Linked DNA regions of Actinoplanes teichomyceticus ATCC 31121. The protein of the gene in region 2 interacts with the protein of the main gene of each other region in a pairwise test. Links are inferred from orthologs where the notes say so. Each region holds a gene or a part of one and is shown on either strand. Other genes may lie near its edges.

Region 1 (3,342 bases), 870 kb from region 2 along the record:
TACTGGGCGGTCACCGGGGCGAACTCGGCGGGCGGCGCGGCGGCCACGGGCCCGGCGGCGGGCACGGCGGAGAGCGCGCCGGCGACCGCAAGCGCGACGGCCGGCACGGCGATGCGTCGCCGAAGCGGAGATGTCATGACGTTCGATCCCTCGATCGGGTTGGACGGTCGGGCAACTCGATCAGACTGGAGGATCGGCCGGGTCGGCGCCACCACTTCGAGGTGACAAGTCGATTGCTGATCGCCGATGCGGCGCCGCCCGCGGTGCGACGTCGTGTCGGAGGGTCGGCATACACTGGCTCCCGCGATGCGACCTTCCTTTGAATCCTCCGACGACGCCCTGTTCGCGCTGCCCACCGCGGCCCCGCCGGCCGCGGCGCCGGCCCCGCAGGTGCCCCGGCCGGCGCCGCACGCGGCTCGCCGGGCCGACCCCGGCGCACTGCTCGACGGGCTGAACGGGCCCCAGCGCGACGCGGTGACGCACGCCGGCTCGCCGCTGCTGATCGTGGCCGGCGCGGGCTCCGGCAAGACCCGGGTGCTGACCCACCGGATCGCCTACCTGCTGGCCGCGCGGGACGTGCACCCCGGCGAGATCATGGCGATCACGTTCACCAACAAGGCGGCCGGTGAGATGAAGGAGCGGGTGGCCCAGCTGGTCGGCCCGCGCGCCCGGTTGATGTGGGTCTCGACGTTCCACTCGGCCTGCGTCCGGATCCTGCGGGCCGAGCACGAGCACGCCGGGCTGAAGAGCACGTTCTCGATCTACGACGCGGACGACTCGCGCCGGCTGATGCAGATGGTCGCCCGCGAGCTCGATCTCGACCCGAAGCGGTACACCGCCCGTGGCCTGGCCGCCCAGGTGTCCAACCTGAAGAACGAGCTGGTCGACCCGGAGGAGTTCAAGGGCCGGGCGAACGGGCCGAACGAGCGGGCCGTCGCCGAGGCGTACGAGCTGTATCAGCGTCGTCTGCGGGAGGCGCACGCGCTGGACTTCGATGACATCATCATGGCCACGGTGCACCTGTTCCAGTCGCACCCGCTGGTCGCCCAGGCCTACCGGCGCCGCTTCCGGCACGTGCTGGTCGACGAGTACCAGGACACCAACCACGCGCAGTACACGCTGATCCGCGAGCTGGTCGGCCGCGACGACGAGGACCCGTCCGAGCTGTGCGTGGTCGGTGACGCGGACCAGTCGATCTACGCGTTCCGCGGCGCGACGATCCGCAACATCCTGGAGTTCGAGCGGGACTACCCGGACGCCCGGACGATCCTGCTGGAGCAGAACTACCGCTCCACCCAGACCATCCTCTCCGCGGCCAACGCGGTGATCGACCGGAACACCTCGCGCAAGCCCAAGCGCCTGTGGAGCGACCAGGGGACCGGCGAGCAGATCGTCGGGTACGTCGCCGACACCGAGCACGCCGAGGCGGACTGGGTGGCCCGGGAGATCGACCGGCTCTGCGACAACCACGGCGTGCGCCCCGGCGACGTGGCCGTCTTCTACCGCACCAACAACCAGTCCCGGGTGTTCGAGGAGGTGTTCATCCGGGTCGGCCTGCCGTACAAGGTGGTCGGCGGGGTGCGCTTCTACGAGCGCAAGGAGGTGCGCGACGCGCTGGCGTACCTGCGGGCGGTGGTGAACGAGGACGACACGGTCAGCGTCCGCCGGGTGCTCAACACCCCGAAACGGGGGATCGGCGACCGGGCCGAGGCCTGCGTCGAGGCGCTCGCCGGCCGGGACCGGATCTCGTTCGGCCAGGCGCTGCGGCACGCGCGGAACGCTCCGGGCATCTCCACCCGCGCGGCCAACAGCATCGCCGACTTCGTGCGGCTGCTCGACGACCTGCGCGAGATGGCGACGGTCGCCGCGCCGGAGGAGGTGCTGGAGGCGGTGCTGCAGCGCTCCGGCCTGCTCAGCGAGCTGGAGGAGAGCCTCGATCCGCAGGACCAGGGCCGGGTGGAGAACCTGCAGGAGCTGGTCAGCGTGGCCCGGGAGTACACCGAACGGGTGGAGTCGCAGGCCGCCGCGGCCGAGACCGCGGACCCGGAGGCGCCGGCGGCCACCCTGGCCGGGTTCCTGGAGCAGGTGGCGCTGGTCGCCGACGCCGACCAGATCCCCAGCGACGACCCGGAGCACCAGGGCGTGGTGACGCTGATGACCCTGCACACCGCGAAGGGCCTGGAGTTCCCCGTGGTGTTCCTGACCGGGCTGGAGGACGGCGTCTTCCCGCACATGCGGGCGCTCGGTGACAACACCGAGCTGGAGGAGGAGCGCCGCCTGGCGTACGTCGGGATCACCCGGGCCCGGCAGCGGCTCTACCTCTCCCGGGCGGTGACCCGCTCGGCGTGGGGCCAGCCGCAGTACAACCCGCCGTCCCGGTTCACCGACGAGCTGCCGTCCGAGCTGGTGCGCTGGGAGCGCACCGGCGGGTCGTACACGTCGTGGTCCGGCACCGGCGGCGGGGTGGGCGGCCGTGGTGGCGGTGACCGTCAGCGCGGCGGCGGCTTCGCCGGCGGCACGCCCAAGGCGCAACGCATCGCCGAGCGGCTCGGCATCGACGCCAGCCGGCTGGCCACCGCCAGCGAGCTCAAACAGGCCCCGAAGGTGGAGGTCGGCGACCGGGTCAACCACCAGAGGTACGGCCTGGGCCGGGTCGTCGCCGTCGAGGGGCACGGGCCCGGCGCCCGCGCCCAGATCGACTTCGGCGACCAGGTGATGTGGCTGATCCTGCGGCACGCCCCGATCGAGAAGCTCTAGGCGCCGTCCGGTACGGCGGCGCAGCCGGGGATGCCCACCCCGTGCCGCCGCAGCCACGCGGTCGGCTCCACCGGGTTCTTGTAGTGCCCCTGGTGCACCTCGAAATGCAGGTGTGGGCCGGTCGAGTGCCCGGTCGAGCCCTCGTCGCCGATGTGCTGCCCGGCGCGCACCACGTCGCCGGCGGCCACGGCGATCCGCGACAGGTGGCCGTAGTGGGTGAGCCAGCCGTTGCCGTGGTCGATCAGCACGGCGTTGCCGTACCCCTGCGCCGTGCCGGCCTGGACCACCGTCCCGGCGCCGGCCGCGACGATCGGGGCGCCGTCCGCGGCGGCCAGGTCGACGCCGGCGTGCAGCCGGCCCCAGCGCTGCCCGAAGCAGGAGGTGACCCGGCCCGCGGGCAGCGGGTCCACCCAGTCGGCCCCGCCCAGCGCGGTGGTGGTCACCGCGGTGGTGGTCACCGGAGCGGGCTTCGGCCGGCGTTGCACCGGGTCCGCCGGGATGCCGTGGTTCTCGGCAGAGGCCGGCCGCCGGGGATGCGTCTTGGCGGGCGCCCCGTCGCCGGCCGGCGGGACGATCGGCAGGGCG
Region 2 (3,240 bases):
CGGCGTACCGGCCGGGTGACGTGGTCACCATGTTCAACGGCAAGCGGGTCGAGGTGTTCAACACCGACGCCGAGGGCCGGATGGTGCTCGGCGACGCGATGGCCCGGGCCTGCGCGGACGGCGCCGACTACCTGTTCGAGACCTCCACCCTGACCGGCGGCCAGGTGATCTCGCTGGGCAAGCGGATCGCCGGGCTGATGGGCTCGGAGGCGGCGACCGCGCTGGTGCAGGCCGCCGGGGACGCGGTCGGCGAGCCGGGCTGGCCGATGCCGCTGCCGGACGACGTGCGCAAGGGCATGGAATCGGAGATCGCCGACATCTGCCAGACCAACTCCAGCCTCGACCGGGCCGGGCACATGCTGCAGGGCGGCGTGTTCCTGCGCGAGTTCGTCGAGCCGGGGGTGGAGTGGGCGCACATCGACATCGCCGGGCCGGCGTACCACTCCGGCGAGCCGACCGGGTACTGGACCAAGGGCGGGACCGGGGTGCCGATCCGCACCCTGCTGCGCGTGGTCGACGAGCTGGCGGGTTAGCCGCGGGTGTGGCGCCGCCCGGCCGGGTCAGGCCGGGCGGCGCTTCTGCCGGGCGTTGTAGTCGCGCATCCGTTGCGGGTAGCCGAGCAGCCGGACGTCGTAGATGGGCAGCGAGAGCTGGTGCGCGAACCGGCGGGCGATCTCCGGCGACCCGATCCGCCGCCGGGTCCACTCCCCGTCGTGTGCGACAAGCAACACGGTGGTCTCGGTCACCGTGGTCCGCGGCTCGACGAACGCCTCGACACCCCGGCGGGTGCGGATGAATTGCGTAAGATGGTCCAGATCGGCCTGATCAACCGGGCGCCCGCCGGGTCCACTGGATCGCGGGCGCCGCCGAAACCAAGCCACTGCCCCTCCTCGTCCTGGATCCCGCAAGGGTACGACGGGCCGACGTGTCGTGGGGCACCTGACTGCATTGACCGGGTCTTGAAGTGACAAGATGTCCGAGACGGGACTGTGACCGTTTCCATTGTGTGACCCACATGGCGACGACTCGACCACTGGAGTCAACGTGAGCCAGCCGAACGGCGGAACCTTCGACATCGTCATTCTCGGCGCAGGCAGCGGCGGGTACGCGGCCGCGCTGCGCGCCGCCGAACTGAACCTCTCCGTAGCGCTGATCGACAAGGCCGAGGTCGGTGGCACCTGCCTGCACCGGGGCTGCATCCCGACCAAGGCGCTGCTGCACGCGGCGGAGATCGCCGACCAGACCCGGGAGAGCGAGCAGTTCGGCATCAAGGCCAATCTGGTCGGTGTCGACATGGCCGGGGTGAACGCGTACAAGGACGGCGTCGTCGGCCGTCTGTACAAGGGCCTGCAGGGCCTGCTGGGCCACAACAAGAACATCACCGTGGTGGCCGGCGCCGGCAAGCTGGTCAGCCGGGACACCGTCGAGGTGGACGGGCAGCGCTACACCGGCCGCAACGTGATCCTGGCGACCGGCTCCTACTCGCGGACCCTGCCCGGCCTGGACGTGGACGGCCAGCGGGTGATCACCAGCGAGCACGCCCTGAAGCTGGACCGGGTGCCGAGCTCCGCGATCGTGCTGGGCGGCGGCGTGATCGGCGTCGAGTTCGCCAGTGTCTGGAAGTCGTTCGGCGCCGACGTGACCATCGTCGAGGCCCTCCCCCGGCTGGTCGCCGCGGAGGACGAGGAGATCTCGAAGACCGTCGAGCGCGCCTTCCGCAAGCGGAAGATCAACTTCAAGGTCGGCAAGCCGTTCGAGAAGGTCGAGAAGACCGAGAACGGCGTGCGGGTCACCATCGCCGGCGGCGACGTCCTGGAGGCGGAGGTCCTGCTGGTCGCGGTCGGCCGTGGCCCGACGACCGCCAACCTGGGGTACGAGGAGCAGGGCATCACCCTGGACCGCGGCTTCGTGATCACCAACGAGCGCCTGCACACCGGGGTCGGCAACATCTACGCCGTCGGTGACATCGTGCCCGGCCTGCAGCTCGCGCACCGCGGGTTCCAGCAGGGCATCTTCGTGGCCGAGGAGATCGCCGGACGGAACCCGGCGGTGATCGACGAGGCCGGCATCCCGCGGGTCACCTACTCCGACCCGGAGATCGCGTCGGTCGGCCTGACCGAGGCCAAGGCCAAGGAGAAGTACGGCGCCGACAAGGTGTCCTCGTACAACTACAACCTGGGCGGCAACGGCAAGAGCCAGATCCTCAAGACCGCGGGCTTCGTCAAGCTCGTCCGCGTGAACGACGGCCCGGTGGTCGGCGTCCACATGGTCGGCGCCCGGATGGGCGAGCTGGTCGGCGAGGCCCAGCTGATCTACAACTGGGAGGCCTTCCCGGAGGAGGTCGCCCAGCTCGTACACGCCCACCCGACGCAGAACGAGGCGCTGGGCGAGGCCTTCCTCGCGCTCGCGGGCAAGCCGCTGCACGCGCACAGCTGATTCGATCGTTCGAAGCGTTAAGGAGTTTGGGGAAAAATGCCGGTATCGGTAACCATGCCGCGGCTGGGTGAGAGCGTCACCGAGGGCACCGTCACGCGTTGGCTCAAGCAGGAGGGCGAGCGCGTCGAGATCGACGAGCCGCTGCTCGAGGTCTCCACCGACAAGGTCGACACGGAGATTCCGTCGCCCGCCGCGGGCGTGCTCTCCCGCATCGTGGTCGGCGAGGACGAGACCGCGGAGGTCGGCAGCGAGCTGGCCGTCATCGCCGGGGACGGCGAGGACGCCGGTTCGGCCGCTCCCGCCCCGGCCCAGCAGGCGCAGGCCGAGCCGGAGCCGCCGGCGCCGACCACGCCGTCGACCGAGAAGCCGGTCGAGGCGGAGGCCCCCGCGCCGCAGGCCGCCTCGGCCCCGGCCGGCGGTTCCGCCGACGGCACCGCGGTGAAGATGCCGGCGCTCGGCGAGAGCGTCACCGAGGGCACCGTCACCCGCTGGCTCAAGCAGGTCGGCGACGCCGTCGAGCTGGACGAGCCGCTGCTCGAGGTCTCCACCGACAAGGTCGACACCGAGATCCCGTCGCCGGTGGCCGGCACGCTGCTGGAGATCAAGGTCGCCGAGGACGAGACGGCCGAGGTCGGCGCCGAGCTGGCCATCGTCGGCTCCGCGGCGGCCGCGCCGGCCGCCGAGTCCCAGCCGGCACCCGCCCCGGCCGCCGAGTCGAAGCCGGCGCCCGCCGCCGAGGCCAAGCCCGCGCCGGCCGCCGAGTCGAAGCCGGCGCCCGCCCCGCAGCAGCCGAAGATCGAGTCG

Evidence for each region.
Region 1: the proteins of lpdA (region 2) and pcrA interact in binary tests that used the Escherichia coli proteins (3 or more experiments, as listed by UniProt). The link is inferred for Actinoplanes teichomyceticus ATCC 31121 from one-to-one orthologs.

Annotation. Positions count from the first base shown.
Region 1 is NZ_CP023865.1:748,274-751,615, forward strand. The notes cover bases 1-3,031. They hold pcrA (DNA helicase PcrA), read left to right. Parts: upstream 1-306; coding sequence 307-2,757; downstream 2,758-3,031. Other genes in these bases: ACTEI_RS03495 (bifunctional metallophosphatase/5'-nucleotidase), read right to left, coding at 1-137; ACTEI_RS03505 (M23 family metallopeptidase), read right to left, coding at 2,754-3,031. In the rest of the region: more of ACTEI_RS03505, read right to left, coding at 3,032-3,342. UniProt on the Escherichia coli protein: A helicase with DNA-dependent ATPase activity. Unwinds DNA duplexes with 3'-5' polarity. Translocates on single-stranded DNA with 3'-5' polarity. Initiates unwinding more efficiently from a nicked substrate than double-stranded DNA.
Region 2 is NZ_CP023865.1:1,617,843-1,621,082, reverse strand. The notes cover bases 312-3,240. They hold lpdA (dihydrolipoyl dehydrogenase), read left to right. Parts: upstream 312-1,044; coding sequence 1,045-2,436; downstream 2,437-3,240. Other genes in these bases: sucB (2-oxoglutarate dehydrogenase, E2 component, dihydrolipoamide succinyltransferase), read left to right, coding at 2,473-3,240; ACTEI_RS07405 (hypothetical protein), read right to left, coding at 561-881; ACTEI_RS07410 (leucyl aminopeptidase), read left to right, coding at 312-533. Also shown: more of ACTEI_RS07410, read left to right, coding at 1-311. UniProt on the Escherichia coli protein: Lipoamide dehydrogenase is a component of the glycine cleavage system as well as of the alpha-ketoacid dehydrogenase complexes.